DNA from 2 places in the Gudongella ferriphila genome. Region 1 is predicted to be linked to the other one. Evidence: riboswitches for the same ligand, from Rfam matches in the RefSeq annotation. Region 1 holds a riboswitch; the other holds the start of a gene.
The links. Region 1 has a riboswitch for lysine ahead of lysA (diaminopimelate decarboxylase). Riboswitches for the same ligand answer to the same signal wherever they lie in the genome.
Positions count from the first base shown of each region.

Region 2: linked by a shared signal. The riboswitch ahead of ACKVDP_RS05140 (alanine/glycine:cation symporter family protein) and the one ahead of lysA (diaminopimelate decarboxylase) in region 1 are both predicted to bind lysine.

Region 1 covers NZ_JBJXRK010000001.1:370,826-385,948, forward strand. The annotation lists gene ACKVDP_RS01840 (LacI family DNA-binding transcriptional regulator) at 1-970, shown strand, start outside; gene rbsK (ribokinase) at 985-1,920, shown strand; gene rbsD (D-ribose pyranase) at 1,923-2,330, shown strand; gene ACKVDP_RS01855 (sugar ABC transporter ATP-binding protein) at 2,354-3,850, shown strand; gene rbsC (ribose ABC transporter permease) at 3,851-4,819, shown strand; gene rbsB (ribose ABC transporter substrate-binding protein RbsB) at 4,889-5,800, shown strand; gene ACKVDP_RS01870 (dipeptidase) at 5,842-6,822, opposite strand; gene ACKVDP_RS01875 (dicarboxylate/amino acid:cation symporter) at 6,920-8,185, opposite strand; gene dapF (diaminopimelate epimerase) at 8,216-9,055, opposite strand; gene lysA (diaminopimelate decarboxylase) at 9,069-10,364, opposite strand; lysine riboswitch at 10,474-10,657, opposite strand; gene galE (UDP-glucose 4-epimerase GalE) at 10,782-11,789, opposite strand; gene ACKVDP_RS01895 (site-2 protease family protein) at 11,819-12,949, opposite strand; gene ACKVDP_RS01900 (YjiH family protein) at 13,072-14,559, opposite strand; gene speB (agmatinase) at 14,564-15,123, opposite strand, start outside.
Region 2 covers NZ_JBJXRK010000005.1:39,706-54,828, reverse strand. The annotation lists gene ACKVDP_RS05185 (C-terminal binding protein) at 186-1,211, opposite strand; gene ACKVDP_RS05180 (aminotransferase class I/II-fold pyridoxal phosphate-dependent enzyme) at 1,224-2,384, opposite strand; gene murJ (murein biosynthesis integral membrane protein MurJ) at 2,412-3,917, opposite strand; gene proB (glutamate 5-kinase) at 3,963-4,751, opposite strand; gene ACKVDP_RS05165 (glutamate-5-semialdehyde dehydrogenase) at 4,768-6,009, opposite strand; gene ACKVDP_RS05160 (indolepyruvate oxidoreductase subunit beta) at 6,087-6,659, opposite strand; gene ACKVDP_RS05155 (thiamine pyrophosphate-dependent enzyme) at 6,673-8,445, opposite strand; gene ACKVDP_RS05150 (protease complex subunit PrcB family protein) at 8,602-9,444, opposite strand; gene ACKVDP_RS05145 (amidohydrolase) at 9,512-11,134, opposite strand; gene ACKVDP_RS05140 (alanine/glycine:cation symporter family protein) at 11,188-12,630, opposite strand; lysine riboswitch at 12,813-12,996, opposite strand; gene ACKVDP_RS05135 (M20/M25/M40 family metallo-hydrolase) at 13,173-14,828, opposite strand.

The sequences.
Region 1 (15,123 bases):
GGCAGCGGGAGTTTCAACTGCCACTGTTTCAATGATATTGAACAAGAAGGACAAGAACATATCACAACCAACCAGGGAAAGGGTTCTTAAGATTGCCAAGGACATCAACTATATCCCAAACTCCATGGCTAGAAGTCTCGTAACAAGTCAGACAAAGACCCTGGGACTTGTACTTCCTGACATAGTCAACCCCTTCTTCCCCGAGATTGCCCGAGGCGCTGAGGACAGGGCCAGGGAGGCAGGCTACAGCATAATAATATGCAACACGGATGATAACGTTGACCAGGAAAACAAGTACATTCAGATGCTCTCAGAAAAAATGGTGGATGGCATAATACTGACCCACTCAGCCAACAGAAACGACGAAATGACAGGGCTTGAGAACAGCCGGATACCAATAATACTCATCGACCGGGACTATGATTCTCCAAATGTTCTAGGTAAGGTCCTGGTTGACAATTCAAGGGCATCCAGGGATGGGGTCAATTACCTGTTAAAGAAGGGCTACAGAAGAATTGCATATATTGCAGGTCCTCTCAATACTGGAACGGCAAGGGACAGACTTGAGGGCTACAAAATTGCACTTTCTGAAAATGATATACATTATGATGAGAATCTGGTGAGGGTTGGAGAGTACAGATTAAAATGGGGCTATGAAGCGGCAGAGGATCTTTTGGACAGCAAGCTGGATTTTCAGGCAATCTTCTGCGGAAATGATGCAATAGCTATCGGTGCCATGAAAAAGCTAAGGGAAAGAGGAATATCCGTCCCTGAGGACATAGCAATTATGGGATTTGACGATATATATATAGCCTCCATGGTGGATCCGGAGCTTACCACAATCAAGCAGCCGAATTATTCCATGGGCTATGAGGCCGTTAATATGATGATTGATTCAATACAAGGCAACAAGATTGCCAACAAAAACCTTATCCTGGGCACAGAGCTTGTGGTAAGGAAATCCAGTTGAAAGGAGCAGAAATAATGGTTATAGTAGTTGGTAGCCTCAATATGGATCTCGTGGTGAGAGCTCCTAAAATACCAAGACCTGGAGAGACGGTACTGGGCTCGGACTTTAAGCAGGTTCCTGGAGGAAAGGGAGCTAATCAGGCTGATGCAGCCTCAAAGCTTGGTGCTGAGACAGCAATGCTTGGAGCTGTTGGAAAGGATTCCATGGGTGATCAGCTTATCCAGGCACTGAAAAAAGATGGTGTAAATGTTGAGATGGTTCTGAAGAAGGAGAACCTCCCCACTGGCGTAGCTGCAATCGTTGTGGAGGATTCCGGAAACAATGCCATAACTGTTGCTCCAGGTGCTAACTCTGCCCTTACACCTGATGATCTTTCGGGTATGGAGAAGGTGTTTGAAAAAGCCAAGGTAATGCTGGTTCAGCTGGAAACTCCCATAGATACTGTAAAGGCTTCACTTAGGATGGCAAGAAAAAACAATGTCACAACCATTCTTAACCCAGCCCCAGCAACAGAGCTGGATGATGAGATATTCTCCCTGGTTGATATCCTCACCCCCAATGAAACCGAGCTTGAGCTCTTGAGCGGCATGGAGACCGACAGCATTGAAAAGATTGAAGCTGCGGGAAAACATCTGCTGAAAAAGGGTGTCTCCAAGTTGATAATTACCCTTGGCAGTCAGGGAAGCATCCATATAGAAAAGGATTTTGTGAAATTGCATCCTGCATATAGTGTGAAGGCAGTGGATACAACAGCTGCAGGCGACAGCTTCAATGCAGCTCTAGCAGTATCACTTGCAAAAGGAGAACCCATGGAGAATGCCATCACCTTTGCAACAAAGGTTGGTGCCATGACGGTAACCAAGCACGGTGCCCAGACATCCCTCCCACTTATGGGAGAGGTCTTGGAATTCGATGCTTGGTACGAAAAAATGAAGGTTGAGGAGAGATAATTATGAAAAAAGGCTTTCTGCTTAATTCAGAGGTATCATCGACAATATCACATATGGGCCACATGGATGAGCTTACAATAGGCGATGCGGGTCTTCCAATCCCTTCTGATACCTATAGGATAGACTTATCCGTATTTGAAGGTGTTCCTTCATTTCTGGATGTCTTAAGGGGTGTTCTGTCAGAGCAAAAGGTGGAAGGGATTGTCCTGGCTGAGGAGATAAGGGAAGCCAGCCCGGAAATGCATGCCTGGATCCTTAAGCTTGTTGAGGAATTTGAGGACGAGTTTTCCATCACTTACATCACCCATGAAGAGTTCAAAAAAAGAACAAGTAAGTCAAAGGCAGTTATTAGAACCGGGGAGTTCACCCCCTACACAAATGTGATACTGATATCTGGAGTGGTATTTTAATAACCTAAGAGGAGGAAATCTCCATGGAAGAAAAAATTGTATCGATGGAAAACATAATTAAGGAGTTCTCCGGTGTAAGGGTTCTTGACAACGTTGATTTCAATATCTACAAGGGTAAGGTCATGGCCCTTGTGGGTGAAAACGGTGCCGGAAAGTCCACCCTGATGAAAATACTTACGGGAGTTTACGTAAGGACCTCCGGAAAGGTTGTTCTGGATGGAAGTCCCGTGGAATTCAATACCACAAAGGATTCTCAGGATAAGGGTATCGCATTTATACATCAGGAGCTCAACCTTGTCCGTGACCTTTCCATAGGAGAGAACATATTCCTTGGCAGGGAGCCTGTTGGTATAGGTGGAAAAATCAATTGGAAGAAGCTGTTTGATGACTCAAGGATGTGGTTGACCAAGCTTGGCCTGGATGAGGATCCCAGGGAGCTTGTGAAAAATATCAGTGTCGGAAAGCAGCAGATGATTGAAATAGCAAAGGCTCTCTCCCTGGATGCACAGGTCATAATCATGGATGAACCAACAGGTGCACTCACCATGTCAGAAACAGAAAGACTTTTCCAGGTTGTTAAGGAGTTAAGGGATACCGGACACAGCATTGTATACATTTCACACAGACTTAAGGAGATTTTTGAAATCTGTGACCATGTGACGGTCTTAAGAGACGGAACACTGGTTGGAGAGGAGCCCATTGAAAATATTGACGAAGAGAAGATCATCGAGATGATGGTGGGAAGAAAGCTCAGCGAGCAATACCCAAGGGTTGAGACTGAAATCGGAGAAGTGGTCCTTGAGGTGAAGAACCTTTCAAACAGATTTGTACATGATGTTTCCTTTCAGCTTCGAAAAGGAGAGATCCTGGGAGTGGCTGGTCTGGTAGGAGCCGGCAGAACTGAGCTTGCAAGGACCATTTACGGTGTTTACCAGCCTGAATCTGGAGAGATCCTTGTCAATGGTTCTGCAGTATCAATAAAAAGTCCAAAGGACGCCCTGAAAAATGGAATAGCATACCTTTCAGAGGACAGAAAAGAAAACGGCATTGTTCTTGGAATGGATCTTGTTGAAAATGTAACCCTTGCCTCCCTGAACAATTATGTGGGCAGGATAGGCAACATCGACAAGTCAAAGGAACGTGATTCCACTGACCGCTACATCAAGAGCATGTCAATCAAGGCTGCGGGAAGAAATCAGCTACTTCAATTCCTAAGCGGTGGAAATCAGCAAAAGGTTGCACTTGCAAAAAACCTGGATACGAACCCTGGCATACTTCTGTTGGATGAACCAACCAGAGGTGTTGATGTGGGTGCAAAGAAAGAAATCTACGAACTGATAAACAAGTACAAGCAAGAAGGCATGAGCATACTGATGGTTTCATCGGAGATTCCAGAGATACTTGGAATCAGCGATAGAGTAATGATTATGCACGAAGGAAGGATTAGCGGTATCATTGATATCGCGGATGCTGACCAGGAAAAAATTATGACCTATGCCGTAGGAAAGGAAGTGAGCTAAATGGGTAAGTTTTCATTGAAAGGAAGGAACTGGAAGCAATTTTTATCAGACAACAAGCCAGTTGTGGTCCTTCTGATACTGGTTGTAACAATGTCTTTTCTCAGCGACAGGTTTCTGACCTGGTCAAACATCATAACAGTCTTGAGACAGACCTCAATTAATGCAGTTATAGCAACAGGCATGACCTTTGCCATCCTTATTGGAGGAATTGACCTTTCCGTTGGTAGTGTGCTTGCAATAACCGGTGCAATTGCCGCAAGCCTTGTTGCAAGTGGCATGAATATTATCCTGGTGGTAATCCTGACCCTGCTTATTGGTCTGGGAATTGGACTGTTGAACGGACTTCTTATAAGTAAGGGTAGATTACAGCCGTTTATAGCCACTCTGGGCACAATGACACTCTTAAGAGGCCTTACCCTTGTTTACACCCAGGGTAGACCAATCAGCATCTTTGGTTCAGACACCTCGGCGATGTTTTCAAAAATTGGTACAGGATATTTCCTGGGTATTCCAATACCTGTGTATATAATGTTAGTTGTATTCTTCATTTCCTGGTATACCCTGAATCATCTGAAAATCGGTAGATATACCTATGCCCTTGGTTCAAACGAAGAGGCTACAATGTATTCAGGAATAAAGACAGACAATATTAAACTGTTTGTCTATGCAGTGGCAGGGGTTCTTGCAGCTCTTGCGGGTATTATCGTAACTGCAAGACTTGGTTCAGCTCAACCAACTGCCGGATCCGGCTACGAGCTTGACGCCATTGCAGCGGTTGTAATCGGTGGAACAAGCATGGCCGGAGGAATAGGAACGATTTTTGGTACTGCCATCGGAGCAATGATAATTGGCATACTAAACAATGCCCTTAACATGCTTCAGGTTTCATCATACTATCAGGATGTTGCCAAGGGCGTAGTAATACTTATCGCTGTACTTCTGGACAGGAAACAGCGTAAGTCCCGTTAACCAGGTTTCGACCCGAGTGGGTTGAGATATATGAGAAAGCGATAAAAAATAAAGGGGGAGAAAAAATTGATGAACAAGAAAAGGTATTTTGCACTTGCGTTGGCCCTTGTATTGGCAGTAGGGCTTGCAGGATGTGGCACAGGAGGAACTGACAACGGAGGCGGCGAAGGTGAGTATACTATAGGATTGGTGGTTTCAACCTTGAACAACCCATTCTTTGTGGATCTTAGAGACGGTGCCCAGGCAAAAGCTGATGAGCTTGGTGCCAGCCTTATAGTTCTTGACTCACAGGACGATGCAGCTACAGAGCTTTCAAATGTTGAAGACCTTGTAAATCAAGGTGTTGACCTAATCATGATTAACCCAACTGACTCAGATGCAGTAGGAAGTGCAGTTGCAGCAGCAAACGGAGCAGGCATTCCAGTGATAACCCTTGACAGATCAGCCAATTCTGGGGATGTAGTGGCTCATATCGCCTCAGACAACGTAGCTGGCGGAGAAATGGCCGGAGAATTTATCGTTGAGCAGCTTGGTGGAGCAGGTAAAGTTGTTGAGCTTGAGGGAATACCTGGAGCATCAGCCGCCAGAGAAAGAGGCGAAGGCTTCAATGCAGCCATAGAAGGAACTGACCTTGAGGTAGTTGCAAGACAGACCGCTAACTTTGACAGAGCCGAGGGTCTTTCTGTAATGGAGAACATTCTTCAGGCACAGCCAGAAATCGATGCGATATTTGCACATAACGACGAAATGGCATTAGGTGCACTTGAAGCTGTCAAGGCGTCAGGAAGAGACATTATGATAGTTGGATTTGACGCAACAGATGATGCTGTTGCCGCTGTTGAGGCAGGAGACCTTGCAGCAACCGTACAGCAGCTTCCAAAAGACATCGGTTCAATCGGTGTTGATACAGCAATGAAGGTGCTTGGCGGAGAAACAGTGGATGAATATATCCCTGTAGCCCTAGAGCTTGTAACTCAATAGCAGCACACAACAACTAAAGCACGGCCTAGGCCGTGCTTTACTTACTTCATGGACTCCTTAATAACCCTAAGTGAATTTTTATAGGCCAGCTTCTCGATCTGTCCAATGCTCCACCCATCCTTTTGGAGTGCTTGGAATATCATGGGCATCTTCTCTATACTGTCCACTTCCAGGTCTCCACCTATTCCATCAAAATCCGAGCCAAGGGCAACAACATCCTCCCCACCTACATTCCTCATATGGTTCAAATGCCTTACCATAAGTTCCACCGTGCTCCTATCGGTATTGGTGTCCGGCTGAAGAAAATGAGGAGCAAAGTTTATTCCGGCGACCCCTCCCTTTTCTCCCAGGATTCGAATCATCTGGTCCGTGAGATTTCTTTTGTGTGGCGAGATTTCTCTGGCATTTGAATGTGAAGCCACAAAGGGCTTCTTGCTTATTTTAGCCACATCAAAAAATCCACCGTCTGAAAGATGGGACACATCCACAATCATCCCCAATTCATTCATATATTCCACAGCTTCCCTTCCAAACTCCTTAAGACCCTTTGTCATTATGTTCTTGTCGTCAGAATTCGGATATCCAAAGCAGTTCTCAAAGTTCCATGTTAGGCTTATAAGCCTAATGCCCATGTCATGATAATGCCTAAGCTTGTCAAGACTGCCCTCCAAACTTCTTCCATCCTCTATGGTCAATATTGCAGACATCCTTCCATCCTTTTCATTCTGTATAATGTCATCATAGCTGCCTGCAAGCCCTATCATATGGATGTTTCCAGCAATCTCCTTCTTCAAGGTTTCAACAAGTGTATTTATGTAAATGTCGTCCTCTATAACCTCTCCAGCATTCTCCATAAACATTTCCTCGGTTGGCAGAAAAACTGCAAAAAACTGAGCCAGTGACCCACCCTCATTCATGCGTCCAAAGTCCACGCTTGTCTGATTGTTTTGGAGCAGACTTAAATTCCCTTCCCTTCCAACTGTATGCATAAGTGTATCGCAGTGCAGGTCAATAAATTTCATCTGGTGATCCTCCTCTATTTTTCTTCAATCAATAAAATGTTCCGAAGGTTTAATACCCTTCGGAACATACTTTACCACATTGAAATCACATAATCAATTATGCTTTTGAAGGGATTGCCTTTGAGACTGTCTTTCCAAGCCAGTTCTTGCCTTCAACAATTCTAGTTACCATCATTGATGCAACGGCGTCACCGGATGCATTAATCATGGTTGCAGGTGGATCCACCAAAAATCCTATGGTAGCAACAATTGGGAATGCCTCTGGTGGGAATCCGTAAATGGTGACAATTAGCATCTCACCGATTAGTCCTCCACCTGGAACCCCTGACATTACAACTCCACCAAGAACCGCTATAAGAACCGCTGTTACATAGGTTCCAATCCCTGAAAAGTCCTGACCGAATATCCCAAATAGGAATGCTATCTTAAGTATTGACGAAAGGGCTGTTCCATCCATGTGCATGGTTGCACCTATTGGAAGGGCAATCTCCCTTATATCCTTGGGCACCTTCATCCTCTCCGTTGCTGTAAGATTCACCGGCAGAGTTGCTATAGAGCTGCAGGTTGCCAAGGATGTAACTGCTGGATTAAGTACATTTTTAAAGAATATTCTGGTTCCCTCCATACCTCCAGCCCAGTAGGAATATGCAAAGAACGCTATAAAGAAATACGCTATGCAAAGCGGATAGTAGATCGCCATTGACCTTAGATAAGCACCAAGGAGCTGAGGTCCATATTCAGCAATAAGTGCTGCAAAGTAAGCTCCTAGACCTATAGGCGCATACAGCATGATTATACCTATCATTTTCATCATGACCTTGTTGAGCATATCCAAGGCCTGTGCAATCTTGTTATCCTCTCCTCCCACCATGCTTACACTGAAGCCAAACAGTATTGAAAACACTATCAGCGGCAGCATATTTGATCTTGATAGAAGAAGTGGAAAATCGCTTACTGTAAATGCATTTACCAAGGCATCACCTATGCTGATCTCATCCAGGGTTGCAGCCTCCATGACGATGCTGACTCCCTCTGCAGGAGGAAACGCCTTTACCACAACAATGATCAAAACAGCTGCAATTGCTCCCGTTATTATGAATACTGAGAACATGCTCCCAAGGATTTTCCCAAGTCTTTTCATGTTCATCATGCTTCCCACTGCACTGCTGATACTTAGAAAGACCAATGGTACAACTGCCGTAAACATCATGTTAATGAACAGGTCACCCAGTGGTGCCAACACCCTTGCCCTCTCACCGAAAACCAGTCCTATAATTGATCCAAGGATAATTCCTGTAAGCAGTATCATTGGAAATCTGTAGCTTTTCCAAATTGAATTTGTGTTTGTATTTGAACTTGTCATTTAATAACCTCCGTCATATTATAGTTCGTATTAGTACTTCAGATCTTCATCCAGCACCTTTCCCTCTGAAACAAAGGTTGCAGAGCCGCTAAGGAAGATATCCTCCACCCCATCGGGATTAAGGACTACCTGGATAAGCAGCTCTCCTCCTGGCATGTTTATATTTACCTGGTTTCCGGAAATCATTCCTTTTTTCACCAGTACATATCCAACAGATCCAGCTCCTGTTCCACATGCAAGTGTGAAGTTCTCAACCCCTCTCTCAAAGGTTTTTGCAGCCACACTTCCATCCTGTCTTAGCCAATAGAAATTTACATTTGCGCCCTTTGGAAGACTTTCACTCCATCTCAGACCTTTTCCGATCCTGTAAAGCTCTTCCTCCGGCAAGCTGTCAAAGTCCGGCATGTCAAGTACCAAATGTGGCAGTCCCGGACTCCCAAGCTCAACATAGGAGCATTTGTACCTGTCATTGCCCAGCTCAAGCCAAAGCTCTTCCTTGTACTCACTTGGACTGTTCAATCTTACCCTGTAGGTTTGACCATCAAGTCTCCAGCCTCTTACCACACCCGATATGGTCTCAACCTTCTGCTTTTCCCCGGATATTCCATTCTCATAGGCATATCTGCAGATACATCTTGCACCGTTGCCGCACATCTCGCCTTCTGTTCCATCAGCATTGTAGAAGTGTATCCTGAAGTCTCCACAGCCCTCGGAGTGATCAATGAACATTATCCCGTCTGCTCCAATAGAGGTTCTCCTTGCACAAAGGTTTCTGGCTATTTCTGAGAAGCTCTCCTCAGGGAGCTCCTCAATAATGTTATTTATGATTATGAAATCATTTCCTGCTCCATGCATTTTTGTGTATTCCATAGTATTTCTCCCCTTATATCATCCATGATGGCACAATCTCATTTCTTAGCATATCCTGGTAGGTTTGTCTCTTGACAACAAGATAGTCCTTACCCTCCTTGACAAATACCACTGCGGGAATTGGGTTTTTGTTGTAATTGCTTGCCATTGAATGTCCATAGGCCCCCGTTGAAAATACGCAGATCACATCCCCCGACTCAGGACTTGGCACATTGATGTCCTTGATCAGTATATCCCCGGATTCGCAACATTTCCCACATATGGTCACCTTATCATCTTTGCCCAGATCCATCTTGTTGGCTATTACACCAGTATACCTTGCCTGATAAAGGGCAGGACGGATATTGTCAGTCATCCCACCATCAACTGAGACATACTTTCTCACTCCCTCAATGTCCTTGATATTGCCAACAGTATACAATGTTATGCCTGCTTCTCCAACTATGCTTCTTCCAGGCTCAATAACAACGGTTGGTCTATCAAGTCCTAATTCCTTGTAGTGACCCTTGATTCTATCCATCAAGGGATCTGTAAAATATGAAAGTGGTCTTCTTGGTTCATCCGTATATCTGATCCCAAAGCCTCCCCCAAGATTAATCTCCCTTATCTCAAAACTGAACCTGTTCCTGATTTCGTCCACATGGTGCAGAAGAACATCTAGTGCACCAAGGTGTGACCCGTTGTCAAAAAGCTGTGAACCTACATGAAAGTGAAGTCCAATGAAATTCACCCAAGGTGATCTGATCGCGTCCTCAACGGCAGGATAGAATACTTCCTCATCCAAGGGAATCCCAAACTTTGAATCCTTTTTCCCCGTGGTTATATACTCATGGGTTTCGCTTTTTACGCCAGGTGTTACCCTGTACATTATATTTGTCTTCTTACCGGTCACCTCACATATCCCTTCTATAATCTGAAGCTCCTCGATGCCATCCACGATAATTCTACCCACTCCGTATTCAATTGCAAGAAGGAGCTCCTCGTAGAGCTTGTTGTTGCCATTGAATTCTATCCTTTCTGCGGGAAAGCCCACCGATATGGCTGTATAAAGCTCTCCTCCAGATACCACATCCACACTTAGACCCTCTTTATCTATAAGTTTGAGCATTGCCGATGTGCTGAATGCCTTGGCCGCATAGGCAACCCTGGTATTGTCGTATTTATCTAAAAAATCATCTCTCAGCTCCGCTATGCGATTTTGTATGTCTGTCAGTGAATAAACATATAACGGAGTCCCGTATTTTTTGGCCAGACTGACAGTGTCACATCCATCAAAATGGAGCCTCCCGCCTTTTTCTTCATATATCAATTCAATATTCTCCCTTCAACTTGTTTTCAAAAAATAAAAAACCTGACAGGTTGGTCAGGTGATTTTCTACATGGCAATGCCATAGGATACCCTCTCCCCTCTTGCTCTTATGTGAGATAGCACAACATCAAGGTACCGAGCTTAATACCAGGATGACAGTCCTGCACCTGTTAAGTACAGACCCAGCAACAGACTTTGGTGTCTGAAGCTTCGGCGATTGCTCCTTTTCCAACACATCACAGGATTCCGTCCTCTGTATTGGTACTTATAGAAACCGCGCCTCTACCTCACCCGCAGGGATGAGGATTTTTATTTAGCTATTGTTGAAGATATTAACACAGAATAAACACATGTGTCAATACCAATTTTATCAATTTTTCAAAATTGCATGAAAATAATGCATCCTAACAAATGTTTTCATTTACACATATCCTGGATAAGCCTCCATTGGTAATCCCATGAATCCCTTACAATATCACGGATATCCAGCTCAGCCCACCATCCAAGTTCCTCCATGGCCTTTGACGGATCCGCAAAGGAAACACCAATATCCCCTTCTCGCCTTTCTACAATCTCATATGCTATCCTTCTGCCATTAACCTTTTCAAAGGATTGGAGTATCTGGAGCACCGAGGTTCCCTTGCCCGATCCCAGGTTATAGATGTGCACTCCCCTTTTCTGCTTTTCAAGGGCATGGATGTGTCCTCTTGCCACATCCATAACATGTATGTAATCCCTAATCCCGGTTCCATCTGGAGTGTCATAGTCTCCGCCGTATATGAACAGCTTCTCAATTTCACCAGTTGCAATTCTTATTATATGAGACATCAGGTTCCCGTCATCTGTTCTCATTTCCTCCCCAAGGATGCCTTCCGGATGTGCTCCGGCAACATTGAAGTACCTAAGAATAGTTATGTCCGGCTTGCCATGAAGCGAGTAGGCATTTCTGAGAATTTGCTCACATTTTATCTTTGATCCTCCGTAGGGGTTCAATATTTCACCTATTTCTGCATCCTCGGAAACAGGAGATCTTGAGTTCCCATAAATAGCTGCAGACGAGCTGAAAACAAACCTTTCAACACCATGCTGAATGCATTTTCCCAGCAGTCTCTCAGTACCTTCCACATTGTTCAGATGGTACCTTTCAGGTTTCTCCATTGACTCCTTAACTGATTTAAGGGCAGCAAAATGAATCACCCCCTGAACATCATGGGAGGTGAAAATCTGATCCAGAAGTCTTCGGTCAAGAATGTCCCCCTCTACAAACTGAGCCTTGTTTTCACATGAACTGTTTATTCCATCCAGGGTCTCCAGCCTGGAATTTGATAGATTATCCAATATGAGGACCTTGTATCCCCTTTTAAGAAGCATGTGCGTCGTATGGCTTCCGATAAATCCCAGACCGCCTGTTACAAGAACCTTCAATGTTTGACCCCCCAATTAGCCTTATTATATCATTTGATGTTGTTAAGCTGCATATATATCCTTAGATGGTTCATTATATCTGTTCTTGAGACAATTCCTACCAGCCTGTCCTCCTCCATCACCAATACCCTTCCGATGTGGTTGCTGAATATCTTGCTCATTACATTGGATACTGTTTCATCGGTGGATACCACCAGGCCTTCACCCAGCTCTGTTGCAATGGAACCAACAGTTGTCACTCCCCACTCCTCCTTGGGAATCCTCTTTACATTGTCTATTGTTATAAGACCGATCACAGTTTCTTCATCCTCGATGGGGAATACATTGTACTTGTACCTGAAGAAATATTCCTCCACAGCATCCCTAACTGATACCGCCCTGTTAATTGAAACAACATCCCTTGTCATGAACTCACCAACCATTGTCCTGCTGAAGATATCAGATACAATTGTATTCTGATAGCTTGATTGTGAGGCCTGTACAACAAAATATCCAATAAAGAGAATCCACAGGCCATTTATGAGATTTCCATAAAACATGTTTGTGAGACCTATGAACATGAGGAAATAGCCAAACCACTGGCCGATTGTTGAGGCAATTCTTGTGGCCTTGTGTAGATTCCCCGTAAAATGCCAGATGGCAGCTCGTAGGACCCTTCCTCCATCCAAGGGAAAGGCCGGAAACATGTTAAATACTGCAAGCACAAGGTTTATTGAGGACAGGTAAAGAAAAACCACTGCAAAATACTCTGGCAGCAAAAGAGTTTCAGAAGCAATACCCAACCCTCTGAAAAGAACCACCAGAAGCAGGCTCATCATTGGACCAGCAATAGCCACAAGAAATTCCTTTCTCGGGCTGTCCGGTTCCTTTTCAAGGTCAGCGATCCCACCAAAAATAAAGAGGGTTATCCTTTTGACCCCAACACCAAGCCTGTTAGCCACTAGGGAGTGGGACAGCTCATGGGCGATTATTGACAGGAGCATGAGTATTGCCACGGATGCTCCAAGAATCCAGTAGATTTCCTGACCCCAATCAGGATACCTGGCTGGGAAGAAGCCTGTGGCCAAGGTCATTGAAATAAGAAGAAAGGCCGCAAGCCAGCTAATGTTGATTTCAATCCTTATTCCTTTGATGGTACCAATCAGGAAAGATCCCTTCATAATAATCAGCTCCTAAGTTTCACTAAAACTTCTCCATCTGTTATGATTATACCCTGAATCCCTGAAAAGAAAAACAACCTCAGTAACAGCAATAATTGTTACTGGGGTTGTCTCGTTGTTATCTAGAATAGTACTCTCATAAATAGTGAAGCTATTATTATGGCAAAAAATGTTCTCTCCAAGAATACAACGACCAGTTCCCACAGCTTCATCGGCAACTTCGACGCCATCATCACAACAATTGTCTCAGCAAAGAATATGATCTGCACAATGGATACTGCTGTAACCATATATCTGGCACCGATATCAAGCACTGCAACCTTATCCGCTATAAGCAATACAGGAAGAAACATCTCTGCGATGCCCACAGGGAAACTGGGTGCTATCTCTACAGCATTTGGGACTTTAAGAAGATTCAGCAAGGGAACAAATAAACTTCCCAGCCAATCAAAGATCGGGGTGTTCTCCGCCATTATCAAAGCAGTTGTTCCTATTGCTGCCAGTAATGTAATAACCTTAGGCAAAACCTCAAGTCCATCCTTTAATCCATTTTTCAACTCACCTAACAATGGAGGAGCCGTAAATCCCTTTTTTACAGCTCTATCCAATGCAGTTTTAAGCAGCTTGTCGTTTGATGACTTAAGATTGTCTATATCCTTTTGTGTTTGCACCCTACCATCAAGATATATGCTTTTCTTATTTGAAAAGGGTGGTATTCTGGCTATTATTGCACTTACTATCAATGTTATGAGCAAGGACGAAAAGTAGACCGGTATAAAATGATCCTGTAGCCCTGCTGTCTTTATAACCATATAGGCAAAGCCAATAGACACAGCACTGAATCCTGTAGCCACCAAGACGGCTTCCTTTTCTGTATAGACTCCCCTCTTGTAAAGTTTGCTTGTTATTAGCACTCCAACAGATGAACTGGAAACAAAGGAAGCAATAGCGTTTACCGCCGCCCTGCCTGGAACCTTCCATACAGGTCGCATCAATGGTTCCATCAAGGATCCTATGAAATCGATCACTCCATAATTCAATAGGAATGGCATGCTAAGTGATCCAACAACAATTATCCAAAATACTGCGACCACTATTGCAGGTATGATTGTACCACCAGTTGCTGAACCTACAATTATTTCCGGGCCAACATAAGATGTTGTTGCGCTCAAGCTGTATAGGAGCGTAAATACAGCACCTGCACTGTACATCAATGGATGAAGATTTGAATCACCTTCATAATACCTATGTAGTGGACTGTCTTTTTTTGCAATGAATTTTCCATAAAAGCTTGTTATAGCTGTAGCGATTATTGTAAGAGTAATACCCCACAATCCAAAGTTTCCAGTTATGTTCATTATCCCATTATAAATCACACCAAAAGTGATGTCTGTCTCACCATTTATTGTTATGGGTACAAAAAATATGAATATGGCAATTGCTGTAAATAAAATACTTTGGAGTAGTCCAGCATTATAATCTTTCCTGCTTAAAGTGAAAGAATCAAGTACTGAAAGATCATTAAGGTCCAAATTCTGATCAGCAATTTCCTTTTTGGACAATACAGGTTTGGAATCATTTTGCAGTTTTGAATTTAGATTAAGTTCCATATTATCATCCTTTCATCTGTGCTTCTCTTTTTTGTATTGCCAGTACAGATAAAAACTCAAATACAACATTGGCTGCCAGTAGTGATGTTATTTCAGCATGATCATATGGCGGAGCTACCTCTACCATGTCCATACCTACGAAATTAAGTTCCTTCAGTTCTCTTACAAACTGAATTCCCTCAAGAGATGAAAACCCTGCAACTTCAGGTGTTCCAGTACCAGGTGCATAGGCAGGATCGAAGAAATCGATATCATATGTAAGAAACACCTTGTTGTCACCTATGATTTCTTTTGCCATCCTTATTGTCTCCTTGATTCCCATTTCCCTGACCTTGTGTGAAGGTATGGTTGTCAAACCAAGGCTTTTAGCCAATTTAAACTCTCCAGCATCATAGATTGACCCTCTCATCCCTATCTGTACAGATTTGTTTGGGTCTATGAGATTTTCCTCAATGGCTCTTCTAAATGGGGTTCCATGGTTATACTTCTCACCGAATACTTCATCATTAATGTCTGCATGAGAATCAAAATGAAGCAGACTTACAGGACCATGTTTCTTTGCTA
Region 2 (15,123 bases), on a different contig from region 1:
CCTGAGACTATTATACCCCAAATGTAGTTGTTTGTCTTTATTGTTGCACTGTGAAAGAATTGACAAGGGTTTGATATTCGGAAAGGATGTATAGGATCCTGTCTTTTTCTATGTTACATAGCCTTAAGACTCTTCGCAGGCTCAGAGTGACAATAGCCTTGTCTTCCTGAACGCAGTGAGGGATCTTATCCTTTCAATTGTGAACTGTGAATTGAGATTTGTGAATTGCTTTTCAGTACCTCTCCGTTTCTCAAATTAACCGGCCTCTCTCCTCTTGCAATCCTTCCCACATCCCTTGCAGTGATCCTAAGCTGGTGTTCCTGGGCCTCATCTGAGAAGTAGGCGCTATGAGGGGTGACTATTACATTTGGAAGCTCCAGCAGCCCCTTCTCAGCCTCTGAAGGAGGCTCATGAAGGAGGACATCAAGACCGGCAGCAACAATCCTTCCCCTCTTGAGCATCTGGTAGAGTTCCTCCTGGTCAACAATTGCTCCACGTGCGGTGTTTACAATAACCACACCCTCCTTGGTCCACGAGAGAGCTTCCCTTGAAAACATTCCCCTGGTCTCATCCGTAAGGGGGGAGTGGATGGTTATATAATCGGATTCCCTCAGAAGGGTTTCAAATCCCACCTTCTCAACACCATAAGCTTCCATGACCTCACGGTCCACATAGGGGTCATAGGAAACCATCCTTACACCAAAGCCCTTGAGCTTTTCAGCCACCCCTCTGGCTATGGACCCAAAGGCAAAGATACCCACCGTGGAGCCCTTTAGTCTCCTGACACTGCCGATTCCATCTACGCTCCAGTCTCCCCTGTCCACGTTTTCAGTCACATGGTAGAGTCTCCTGCCACAGGCAAGGAGCAGCATAACCGTATGGGCTGAAACCTCATCCACACAGTAGTCCTTTGCATTTGTCACCATAACTCCATTGGCCGTTGCAGCTTCAATATCCGCAGCATCAAATCCCGTACTGGCAGCGCAAAAAGCCATCAGGTCAAGCTCTTTGTAGAGGCCCTCGTCCATCTGCTGATCCCAGGTCACAAGAATATCTGCACCCTTTAGCTTTTCCTTGGCCTCCTCCCTGGAAAGCACAGGCTTTCCAAGGAAAACAAAATCCTCTATACCCTCTTCACGTATATATCTTTCAAGGCTCTGGACCTCTTGATCATTCATTCCAGGCACCCCAACAAGTACAACCTTTCTCAACGGGACTCCCCCTTACTTGAAAATATCCATCCCTTCCATTCTATCGAAGGCCTCCTTCATCCTGTCAACCCCAAGGGTTACGGCCAGCCTAAGGTATCCCTCTCCTCCAGGACCAAAGGCATTTCCTGGAACAACGGCCACATGTGCCTCCTTTAGGAGCTTTTCAGCAACCTGGGCAGAGGACAATCCAGTGCCCCTTATATTGGGAAACAGGTAGAAGGTCCCCTTTGGCTCCATCACATGGACTCCCTTAAGCCTGTTGAGCCTTTCATAGGCATAGAATGTACGCTTTCTGAACTCCTCCACAAGCCCCGGCTGAATCTCACTCCTAAGTCGCAATGCGTGGATTGCAGCCCTCTGTGATATGGAAGGAGCCGAGTAGACATTGTTCTCGTTTACAGCCTTCATTACCTGTATGAAATCCGGCTTTGCAATTATGTATCCAATTCTCCATCCGGTCATTGCATAATCCTTTGAGAAGCTTCCAAGGGTGATGGTCCTTTCAGAAAGCCCAGGCAAGGTCATTGTGGGAACAAAGGGTGCCTGGTAGCTGTAGATGGTATAGATGTCATCGGCAATAATGAGGATATCATGCTTTTTGGCAACCTCACCGATCCTTACCAGGGTATCCCTGCTCAGGCAGCTTCCGATGGGATTGTTTGGGGTGTTGATTATTAAAGCCTTGGTCCGCTCTGTTATGAGTCTCTCCAACTTCCCCACATCCAGCTGATAATCCTCCTCTTCCTTTAGTGTCATGTACACAGGCACCCCACCAGCCAGCTTTACCTGGTCTGAATAGGGTGGAAAATAGGGAGAGGGTATTATGACCTCATCCCCTTCATCAAGAAGGGACTCCAGCACAAGCCACATTCCCTGACAGGCACTGGTGGTGACCATGACCTCATCAAGGCCAACCTTGTGATTGTATTCCTCATGGAAATATTTTGAGATTTCCTCCCTCAGCTCCTTCATGCCCACGGATTCAGTATATCTGGTGTATCCCCTCTTTGCATCATTGAAGGCTCCTTCGATTATCCTCTCATCGGTTATGACATCCGGATCGCCTATTGTGAAGTTTATAAGGTCATCCATTTCTGCCGCCTGGTCTGCACTTGCAGCAAGCTGGCTCTTTTCCCTTCCCTGGTATCTCTTTGCTATATATCTCTTGTCCATTTACTCTCCTCCATTTCGAATTTCATACTAGGCCCTGGTCACAAAAATTGCTGCAAAAAACGTCCCCAATCCCAGCACAGCTCCAACCACCACCATAACAAGGCTTGAAAGCAGCGAGTCCCCAAGGTAATGGGTCGTGCTTGACATGGTGATCACAAGGACCGATGCCATCATCACTCCTGCAAGGAGCACCTTTAATGACCTCAATGAAATATCCTTCCAGTGGATGAAGCCCATATTGCTATTCAAATCATAAATCCCGTATACAGATGTGATTATCACAGAAAGGCTGCTTCCAAGGGCAATTCCTCCCGGTCCAATCCACAATACAAATATAATATCGAAAATTACATTTAGCATAAGTGCAAATGCAGCTAAAACAATTGGCTCAGTGGTGTTTTCATTGGCGTAATAAAGCCTTGTAACAAGGAGCATAAGACTGGTGCCTATTATCCCTATGGCATAATACACAAGCATTGTTGAGGTTGCCTGGGTTGCCTGAGCTGTAAACTCCCCCCTCTGGTAGAAGATCCTTACAATGGGCTGGCCCATCACAAGGAGCATTACAGTGGCGGGAACCACAACCATTGATATAAGCCTTAGGGAATACCTTAGGGAATGATCCATCCCTTCCTTGTCCAGCCTGTGGTCCTTCTCGGACAGGACAGGGAATATTGCAGTGACCAGGGACATTACGACCACTCCCACAAACAGGTCTATTATATCCTTGGCATAGCTGAGCTCCGCAATTGTACCCTCTGCCAGGAAGGACCCCACAGCATTGTCTATGGCCTGGTTAAGCTGATTTATTCCAAGACCGATTACAATGGGGAACAGAAACCTGTTAAGTCTTATGATGCTTCTGTCATTGGTCACAAGAATTGGCTTGTACCTGTAGCCCTGCTTCCTGAAAACAGGCTTTGCAAGCATGTACGCCTGGGCTCCAACAGCAAATATCCCCGTTACCATCAGGCCCTCAAGACCAAAGAACCTGCTTAGAAATACAAGATAAAAAATGTATATGAGTGCATTGGCAACCCCACCCTTTGCCCCTGCCCTGAACAGGTGCTGACTTTGAAGGTAGCCTGCAAATATGGCCCTGTACACGTGGGCCATTACAATTGGGGCTCCATACCGGAACAGGCTTACTGCCTGCTTGTAGCCCTCGGGTCCAAAGCCGGGACCGAATATCCTGACAATGTAGGGTGCCAGAACGAAGTTCAGCACCATCAGGATCAGTCCCAGGATTGTCCAGTATGAAATCAGGTTGTGGGTGAACTCAAACCTGCCCTTCTTACCGTCCCTTCGGTCAATCTGGTGATAGATGGGAATCAGGGAAACAATTAATGCATCGGCCACTATCCCTATAAGGAAAATCGATGCTGAAAATGCAACAAGATATGTGTCTGTCCTGAAATTTGCCCCTATAAAAAAGGCAAGAAGAATTCCCTTTAGAAAATTCAACAGCCTCGCAAACAATCCGAAGGTCAGGAGATCCTGTGTCTGCTTTTTTATTGTCTGAAAGGACATCATGGCAATTACCCCTTTTTGTCTTGATTACAGGACTTCCCAGGAAGTCTAAGCTTTCCTGGGAAGAAATAGTGTCCCTTTTTTCTCTCCTGCTGATATCTGAGTTATAATATCCTTGGTCTTACCATGTGCCACAATCATTGGTATTCCATAGGCATTGACCATTCTTGCAGCCTTGAGCTTTGTCGTTATTCCACCGGTTCCAAATGAGCTTGTCTCTCCGATTGATATTTCCTTCTCCAGCTTGTCGATATCATCAACCACATCAATCAGACACGCTTCAGGATTGTCTGTAGGATTACAGTCATAAATTCCGTCAATGTCGCTCAATATGACCAGAAGGTCCCCTCCCCAAACAACGGTTGTATATGCTCCCAGCATGTCATTGTCTCCGATCTTGATCTCATCCACGCTTACAGTGTCATTTTCATTCACTATTGGAACCACACCCTCATCAATAAGTGTAAAAAGGGTGTTCCTTATGTTAAGAGTCCTGTCCTTGTTCTCGAAATCATCCTTTGTAAGGAGAATCTGGCCAATATGGATGCCGTGCTTGTTGAATATCCTTCTGTAGGAATCCATCAGCTCCACCTGTCCAATTGAGCATAGGGCCTGCTTGTAGTTTATGTCCTGCTGTCTTGACCACTTTCCTATTGTTGACACCCCTGCAATTCTTGCTCCTGATGAAACTATGATTACTTTTTTTCCCTGGTCCATCAGGTTCTTGACCTGAAGGATGAAATTATCTAGAAAATCCTTGTCAATGGTTCCATCTTTGCTGGTGATGGTGCTAGACCCCACCTTTATAACAATCTTGTTGGCATTTCTTATCATCATATCGTCCATCTTATCCCTACTTTCTGGTTTGTCCCTGTCCCATCACAAGGTATTTGTGGGTAACAAGCTGCTCAAGTCCAACAGGTCCCCTGGCATGGGTTTTCTGTGTGCTTATTCCCATTTCAGCTCCGAATCCGAATTCTCCCCCATCGGTGAACCTGGTGGATGCATTTACATAAACCGTTGATGCATCAACCTGTCGCTGGAATTTCAGGGCATTGCCCAGAGTCTCGGTGATTATGGATTCCGAATGCATTGTTCCGTATTTGTTTATATGAGCTATGGCCTCGTCCACATCCTCCACCACCTTGATGGCAAGAATGAAGTCGAGAAACTCTGTTGCCCAGTCCTCTTCAGTAGCAGCCTTGGCAGGGATTATCTCCCTTGTCTCCTCATCAGCCCTTAGTTCAACCTTATCCTTCAGGGCCTCGTATGCCATTGGAAGAAACTCCTTGGCCACCTTCCTGTTCACAAGAAGGGTTTCGCAGGCATTGCAGACTCCTACCCTCTGAGTCTTTGCATTTACCACAATCCTCACTCCATCTTGAAGCTTTGCCGTATCGTCAATATATACATGACAGTTTCCCTCACCTGTCTGAAGGGTCGGTACCGTTGCATTCTTCACAACGAAATCTATCAATGCTCCACTTCCCCTTGGTATCACCAGGTCAAGAAAATCATTGCTCCTTAGCATCTGAAGCACAAGGTCCCGGTCTGTGTCGTCGATAAACTCCACAACCCCCTCAGGAATCTCCGTCTTCTTAAGCCCCTCCTTTATTGCCTTTACAAGGGCGATATTTGAGTGTATGGCAGTTGAGCTCCCCCTCAGGAGTATTGCATTTCCTGACTTCAGTGCCAGACCAAAGGCATCCACTGTAACATTTGGCCTTGATTCGTAAACTATTCCAATGACTCCCAGTGGTACTGTCATCTTTGATATTGTTAGCCCGTTTTCCAGGGTCCAAACCCTGTCTGATTTCCATATTGGATCGGGAAGCTTGATCACCGTATAAAGACTTTCAATGATTCCATCAATCCTGCCATGGTCCAATAGAAGCCTGTCCACCAGACCCTCCTTCATTCCTGACTTTCTTGCTTTTTCAACATCCAGTGCATTGGCCTTTAGAATCTCCTCCCTGCTCCCGTCTATTGAATGGGCGACCTCCCTTAGTGCCAGATTTTTCTCATGGGTCGAAGCAACCGCAAGCTTTCTTTCCGATTCCTTCAACAATGCGCCCTTCTCCTGTAAACTGATCATTTCTTCCCCTCCTTTGTATCAAAAATATTTAACCTTAATTATATCAGAAAATTTAAATAATGAAAACTACTTATAATCTAGTCCTTCTGATACCCATACCCAATATTAAAGGCTTTAATATTGGCATCCTTTGCCTTGGGGGGCACATTTTCCAGGAGTACCTCCTCCCAGATTTCCTTATTGATATCCAGATGTCTTGCAAGTATTCCAAGGACCACTGTGTTCGCAGCCTTGATGTTCCCGGCCTCCTTGGCCTCCTTTACAGCATCCACCCGAATTACAACATATTCCTTTTCCAGGTCCCCTATGTCCTTTTCGGGATATTCCTTCTCTTCAAGAAGGACTGAGGATGGGTAGGTCCGCTTTTCATTTATGACAACTACTGCTCCTTTTCTTAGGAGGCCCTTCCACCTCAAGGCTTCCAGAGGCTCCATCCCAAGGAGAATGTCCCCTTCACCCACGGGAATATTTGGGGAGTGGACCTTTTCTCCAATCCTTGCAGACCCCCAGACCATCCCACCTCGCTGGGACAGACCCACAACATCATTGGTCTTCACGTCAAGTCCTGCCTTCAGTGCCGCTTCAGCCATTATCTTTGTGGCAAGGACAAGTCCCTGTCCTCCCACACCTGCCACCATTATATTTTTCATTTAAGTCCACCTCCTACCTGGATCTCTTTATTGCGCCTACAGGACAGACCTGGGCACATACGCTACAGCCTACACACATATCCGGATCGATAAAGGACTTGAGCTTGTCTATTCCCTGATACTCCTTCATCCTAATGGGTGGACAGTTTGTCTTTACACAGGTTCTGCAACCGATGCAGACCTTTGGATCCACGTAGAAGTTCTTTTCCTTTATCTTGAATCTAAGGGCGCATGGTCTTGTGGCAATTATCACTGAAGTGCCCTTCCGTCCGGTCTCCTCCTTGACGGCCTCCTTCATGGCCTTGTAGTCAAACTGATCAACCTCACGAACATTTGTAAAGCCAATGGCCGAAAGCATTGCCTTTATGTCCACCTTCATGTCATCGGCGGAATTGAAGTTTCCGCTGGATGCGTTGTGCTGACCTCCAGTCATTGCAGTTGTTGAGTTTTCAAGGATGATAAAGGTCATATTATCCTCCTCATCCATCTGGTGAAGCAGATTCACAAAGCCAGTCATGCCGGAGTGGAAAAAGGTTCCATCCCCTATTACCGACACAAGTGGTGCATGGTCACCGTTTCTCCTCATCATCTTGTTCATGCCCTTTGTGATCCCAACAGAGGCTCCCATTGAGATCATTATATCGGAGGCGTCCCATTGGTCCAGGGCAGCCATGGAGTAGCACCCTATGTCCCCTATGACCCTCACCTTGGCCTTTTTCAACACATCAAAGACCGGTCTGTGTGGACAGCCTGCACAAAACATTGGAGGTCTTGGGATCATCTGTAGCTTAGGTGCTTCAGACTCATCCACTCCTTCAATTATTCCAGCCTTCTTAAGTCCACGTCTTATATCTTCAATATGTAGCTCCCCAGTAAAGCTAAAGAGCTCCTTGCCCTTTGATTCTATCCCCATCAGGGTCAGTTCGTTTTCAATAAAGGGCATCATTTCCTCAAGCACTATAATATTTGAATACCTGTCAGCAAGCTCCCTCATCCTCTTAACGGAAAGAGGGAAGACCAGACCGAGCTTGTATATTGATACGTCAAGGTCCAGCTCAAGAAGATTGTAGTACATGAGCCCTGATGCTATTATAAGGGTGTCCGTCCCCTCCCTTTCATAAAGCTGATTTATTGGTATGTCATAGGCCGTTTCGGAGAGCTTCTCCAGCCTTTCCACCATTTCATACTGGGGCTTGAAGGTATGTGGTGGAAGCATTGTATATTTCTCCCTGTCAGGTGAAAAGCCCTTTATATCCATTTCAACCCTTTCTCCCATCTCAACAATGCTTCTGCTGTGGCAGACCCTTGATGTGATGTCAAGGAGCATGGGCATCTGGAAATTCTCGCTCATCTCCAGGGCAATCTTCATATAGTCCTTGGCCTCCTGACTATTTCCAGGGTAGAGGATTCCCATATTGGCAAACTTTCCAAATATCCTGTTGTCCTGTTCATTCTGGGAGCTGGCCATCCCTGGATCATCCCCCGAAACCAGTACAAAGCCACCGTTGATTTTTATCTGGGTGAAGGTCATAAGAGGGTCAGCAGCTATGTTCACGCCTACATGCTTCATACTTGCCATGGCCCTGGCCCCGTAGAAGGAAGCACCCATGGCCACCTCAAGGGCCACCTTTTCATTCACTGAAAACTCGCTGTATATCTCTTCGTATTCCTTAAGGCTCTCCAGCATCTCCACCGTTGGGGACCCAGGATAGCTTGCTGCCAAACGGCCGCCAGCCTCCCAGAAACCCCTTGCTATTGCCTGGTTTCCCGTCATTACACTTTTCATGAAAATCCCTCCTCTCATACCTCGATTTTACCACATTGTGCATTCCTGTTAAAGCGCTAAATCAAAAGGAAAAAATCTACCCAGGGGGACCGTCCCCTTGGGTAGATTTAAATAGCCGCAGGTCCAATACCTGCGGCATAATGTCCAGTCTTAACTCTACCTGAAGCCCTCCACAGAAAAGTCATATGGCGGCTCTCCAAGCTCCTTCCTGTCAATCTCGATTGTTATTGTCTTGTAGGTTATGACCTGAGGGACAATGGTCCCAGGATCAGGCGGTGTGATTATAAAGTCCACCCTGAAGTGGTCCGCTTCCCTCCTTATGCTGTCAACCCGAATGGTATAGCCTGGGGTTGGAAATTCCTTTGTCACAACAAGTGTTACAACATTCTCAGACACCCTTGTTGTCACTTCCTCCTGGTTGCTGTAGTTCTGGGTTACCCCAAGGGTCATGAAACTTATATTCCTCCAATCCCTAATTGCAGACTGAGTTCTCTGCAGCACAATTATGGCTTCAGCCTGAGTCAGGTTCCTGCCCGGATTGAAAACGCTGTTGCTCTCCCCATTTATTATTCCTTCCCTGTGAAGAAGTCTAAGATTGTTCTGGGTCTCCATTTGAAGTGATGATACGTCCCCAAAGGGCATCTGGTGGTCCTGGGCCGGTCTCATCCCAATCTGGATCAACCTCTCACCTAAAATATCTGCCATTCCCCTTCTTGTCAGTGTACCTGGTGCCGCTATTCCATCAACTGTATAGCCGTTGTCCTTAAAAAGGGAGGCCGATGACAATGTAAAGTCAACTCTCGAAATGCTTCCATCAGGACTCAACCCCTTGAAATCCTCCTTGGCCAGATATGGAAAGTAGCGGGTCGTAAATTCATCACTTATCAGACTCTTGGACCAATGACCCTCCAGCTTTTCAGCCACTGCACCAAAGGCAGCAGGTCCAGATGCAAATATCAATGTAAAAGCCATTATTACAGAAATTAACCTTCTAAACATATTGAAATACTCCCCCTTCCCTACAGGCTTTATACCCATGGGAAAGGGAAGTATGGTTACATTTCTATTACAAAGAGAGAATCCTCCCTCCAAACACCGTCATATCCACCTTGACATCCTTTATATTGTCCGGATGGATTGCGAGAATGTCATCAGAAAGTACCGCCATATCAGCAAGATAGCCCTCCGAAATCATACCCTTGTCATTTTCCTCAAAGGATGCATACGCACCCTCCCTTGTGAAGCCATAGAGGGCCTCCTGTACCGTAATGGCCTGGTCAGGCAGCCAGCCTTCCTGAGGGTTTCCCTGGAGGTCCTTCCTTGTGACCGCCTCGTAGATTCCCTTCATTACATCAAAGGTCTCAACAGGCGCATCGGATCCGCAGGGGATGTGGATTCCCATATCCAGCATCCTTTTCCAGTTGTAGGAGGTCTTCTCCCTTTCCTCTCCAACCCTGTCCCTTACAATCTTCCAGTCGTAGTCCAGGAATATTGGCTGGATGTAGGCAAGGGCGTCCAATTCCCTGAATTTCTCCAGCAGGGGCAAATCAGTTATCTGGGCATGGACTATTCCATGTCTGTGGTCCTCTCTTGGCTTCTTCTCAAGAGCCTTCTCAATGGCTTCAAACGCCATATACATCCCCTTGTCGCCAATTCCATGGATTGCCACCTGACAATTCTCATCATGGGCCATCTGCACAAGCTTGTCTAGGTAATCCTGGGTAGCGGTTTCAATACCCCTGTTACCAGGTTCGTCCGAGTAGTCATCTACCATTGCAGCGGTTCTTGCCCCCAGGGAGCCGTCAATAAGGAGCTTCAATGGACCAATCTTAAAGCTCTCATCCCCAACCCCAGTCCTGTAGCCCTTATTCAAAAACTCCTCCAGTCTTTCCTTCTTGGGCAGAAGACATTGCTCGTATATCCTGACAGTGTTTTCTCCTGCCTGGACCAGGTCCCTGTAGGCCTTGATGACATTCTCATAGTCACTTCCAGGAAGTGCCTCAAAATCATCCGTACCCACTGAAGTGATCCCCATGGCATTGAGATCCCTTGATGCCTTTCTAATCATATCCTTTATCTCATCCAAGGTAGGTGAAGGGATGGAGTCATAGACAACCCTCATTGCATCCTCCCTGAAAATCCCATTGGGCACCCCATCATCGTCAAGGTCAAACTGTCCCCCTGGAATCTGCGGGGTTCCCTTTGAGATTCCCATGATCTCCAGAGCCTTTGAGTTTACTGTTAGGACATGACCGCAGGTTCTTGTTACGCATACGGGATGGTCCCTTGAGACCCTGTCCAGGTCATACCTTGTGGGGAATCTCTTTTCACCATTGAAGTAGTCGTGATTCCAGCCCCGTCCCCTGATCCATCTACCCTCTTCAAGAGAGCTTTGCTCCATAAAGTCCCTGGTCCTTTGCACCACATCCCCCACTGAATCCGCCCCGTTAAGGTCTGCCATTGTCAATGAGTAGCCGTAGCTTAACAGATGCATGTGGGAATCGTTAAAGCCCGGGACCATCATCCTTCCCTTAAGGTCAACCAGCTCAGTGTTCTCATCCTTCATAGAAAGGATTTCTTCATCCCTGCCAACGGCAACCACTCTGTCTCCTTTTATGGCGACGGCCTGACAGACAGTCTGTTCGTCATCCATTGTCACCACTTTTCCGTTATAAAAAATCAAGTCCATCGTTTACCTCCTTAAAATAAGCCCCAGAGCCATAGCTCCAGGGCATGTAATTTCTATCTCTTTGCTTCCTCGTAGAACACCTTGAAGTTCTTGTCGAAGTCTCCCTCGCCCATGTGTCTTCCCCTGTAGTCCTTCACAAGTGCAATGAAGGTCGGGCTCAGGATTAGTATTGCAATTACATTGACAAATGTTGGTATGGCCGATGTAAAGTCTGCAAACAGCCAAAGTGTGGCTCCCGGAACCTCCCCGAATACCGCAAGAAGAACCATTGCGATTCCTGGGATTGGATATGTCCACTTGTAAACATTTAGTATGGAATCCTTGGTCTTTGGATTCTTTCTGAAAAGGTGTCTCAGAAGTATCTCATAGTATGCATACCAGCCGGTTGTTGTTGTAAGACCGAAAAGGAACACTGAAACAGCTATGATATATCTTCCAAAGGTTCCAATTCCCATCTCAAATGCACTTAGGGTAAGGGTAGCTCCTGCTTCTCCCGATGACCAGGCTCCTGTCATGATGATTACAAGGGCGGTGATGCTGCACACGATGATTGTATCTATAAATACCTCGAAGGATCCCCAAAGTCCCTGTCTTACAGGGTGGTCGGTCTTTGCTGTTGAGTGGATCATAGGTGATGTTCCCCAGCCGGCTTCATTGGAGTAGACGCTTCTTGCCATACCCATCTGAAGGGCTCTTGCCACAGCCGCTCCGGCAAAGCCGCCAACCGCTGCTGTCCCACTGATTGCTCCCGTGAATATCTGTCCAAATGCCGAGGGGAGTGCTCCAATATTTGTTATGATAATGAACAGGCCTGCAATAACATAGAAGGTGGTCATGAAAGGTACCAGTCTTCCAGCCCACTTGCCCAGGCTTGGAATCCCTCCACTGATGATAATGTATACAAGCAGTATGTATGCTATGGATACTGCTAGCAGTGGAATCCCGAAGGTGTTTCCAACAGCCTCTGATACTGTATAGTTCTGCATTGTAAGAAAGAATGTGGAGAATATGCCTCCTCCAAATATAAATGCCATGATTGGCCAGCCCTTAAAGCCCTTCTCTATTCCAAGACCCTTCTCCATGTAGTAGGTAGGACCTCCGTAGGGATTGCCCTTCTCATCCTTGGATCTGTAGTATACAGCCAGGGTAACCTCAGCCATCTTGATCATCATGCCCACAAGTGCGGCAACCCACATCCAAAGGACCGCTCCAGGACCTCCTACGGCTATTGCTGTGGCAACTCCACCGATGTTTCCTACTCCTACAGAGCCTCCAATTGCAGTAGATACAGCCTCGAAGGGAGAAATGATTCCCTCTGCTCCAGCCTCTCCTTCATGCTTCTTGAACAGCTTTCCAAAGGTTTCCTTCCAGATGTAGCCGAACCTCGTGAATTGAAAAAATCCTGTAGCAACAGAAAAATAAAGTCCTGTTCCAAGTATTGTGACTATCAGTGGTAGTCCCCAAAGCCAGCCAACCAAGGTTTCCAAAAATGCCATAATATCCCTCCTAAATTTATCAAGATAATAAAATTATAAGCTCGTACTGTCACAAAGTAAAGTGCGATTTTTGTGAAAATTTAAAATTTTTTATCCAGTCAAAAAAACAAAAAACCTGACCGGTAAGTCAGGTGATTTTCCACATGGCGATGCCATAGATTACCCTCTCCCCTCTTGCTCTGGTGTGAGATAGCACAACATCAAGGTACCGAGCTTTGTACCAGGATGACAGTCCTGCACTTCTTAAATGCAGACCCAGCAGCAGACTTTGGTGTCTGAAGCTTCGGCGATCCCTCCTTTCCCAACATTTCACAGGATTCCGTCCTCCATGTTGGTACTGATAGTAACCGCGCCTCTACCTCACCTATAAGGGTGAGGATTTTTTTTGATTTTTATGATGATAACACGGGGGAATATTCTCTGTCAATAGAAAATTTTAAATATGTTGTTAAATTTTGAATTTAGGCACAACTTCTAAAACGTTTTCATTGACACATTTACTGGCACCAAAAGAGAAAAGCGCGGATTTCTCCGCGCATCTTCTATCCCAAAAGACTCTTTATGGTATTCAGTGTCATGTTTGTTACATTCTCGAAGGTGTACTTCATATGGACCCTTTCAGTGAACTTGTGACCGTCCTTGCCAAATGTTCCAATGTTTACCACTGGGACATTTATATCCATGATGTCATCAATGGGGTGGTTGTACTTTGTGCCCCATGAGGGCATGTTCTTCTCAAGGGCCACCAGCTCGTGGGGATCGTCCGACAGGGCCATAAAGCTTGAGTCTGAAATGTAGGGGTAGAACATCTTCACAACAATTGGCTTGTCCGAGTGCTCCTGCACAAGCTCAATTGATCCCTTTACAGATTCAAGCAGGGCCTTTTCCTTGTCCGTCTTGCCGGTCATCTCAATCCTTGATGAGAACAGGGACGAGTAGTAGATAATCACAACTGGAGACTTGTCCTGGGACCATTTCCAGGCCTCCTCTATTACAGCCACTGAGAAGTCCCTAAGGTCCATGGAAGGATTCTTCTCGTTTAGGTCAGCTGCAAAATTCCTGATTGCAAGCTTGAATTTTTCCCCGTGTATTGTTATGAGCTCATTGTAGAACTCCTCCCAGGTGTATACCCTGGTCTTGTATGTAAATGGCGTGTAGGTGTGTCCGCCCATCTGGCAGTATTTTCTGTAGGAAGCATCCATTCTCTGGAGCACCTCTTCAAATGCCTCCTCTGCCTTCTCCTTCATCTTAAGGATAACATCCTTTGGACTCATGCTGTGTGTAAAGAAATTGTAGTAGCTATAGGCTGCAAGGGGGGTCTGGACAGTGTAACCAACCTTGGTGTCAGTCTGCTTCAGGCTAGTTGGAGGCACTGTAACCTCACCCTGGGCCTCGTCGCAAAGCTCTGGATTAAGGTCGATCTTTCTTGTGATTTCAGCCACCAGGGTGTTCGGATTAAATCCTCCAAAGGAATCCCCTACGTGGGTCTCCTTTCCTGTCACATAGAAGGACGGCAGAAGCTTCCCTATTGTACCAAAGTAAACATATCTGTTTTCATCCTTCTTGTGGTATGGTGTGGAGTAATCAGCATTTATGGCTGCCACATACTCCAGATTATGCTCCTCTTTCCACTGCTTAAGTATTTTCAGGGCTGATATTATCCCGTGGGAGTTGTCCTCCTCGTCACACTCTGCAATTGCAATCAGGTTTCCGTCAAGCTCTCCCGGATTCTCGGCAAAATATTTTATAAGGTACATGTGTCCTGCAACACCGGCCTTCATGTCAAGGGCTCCTCGGCCAAACATGTACTCCCCTGATTCAATATCCTGAAGAACCTCCTGGGACACATTCATACCCCTTAGGACTTCCGGCAGTTTTTCTGGATCAAAGGCAGCCTTCCAGTTTGTTCCGTAGTCATCCACCCCTACGGTGTCAATGTGGCCCATTAGTATTACAGTCCTGTTTGATTCTCCCTTTGTTCCCTTTACAAGGGCGATTGCATTGTGCCTTGTGACCTCGTCGTTCAAGGTCTCCTGGAACACAACCTGACCTGGATTATTTTTGAAGTAGTCCAGATTCATGTAGTAGTCATAAATCCATTTGGCTACATCACTTTCTCCCCCTGCCCTTACAATACTTGGAATCTTTACAAGGTCTCTGGTGATATTTTTGACTTCATCAAAGCAATTTAAGTACATTGGCAACAACCTCCGTTAAAGTGTTATGGCTTAATTATGACACAGCTAAGATTGCTTTGCAAGATTAGCTGTGTCATAATAATTCACGATTCACAGTTCACAGTTCTCAATTAAAAGCCATTTAAGGGATATATTTTCAGGTCCAAGATCCTTAGTTTTCACTAATGATTACTGTTTGCTTGTCACTCTGAGTCTTGCGAAAAGTCTTGTACCCTGACTGGCATCTCTAACCAATTTTGCATAGTGAATTGAGAATTGTGAATTGTCTTTCCCCTTTTGTTACTTTTTTGTTACA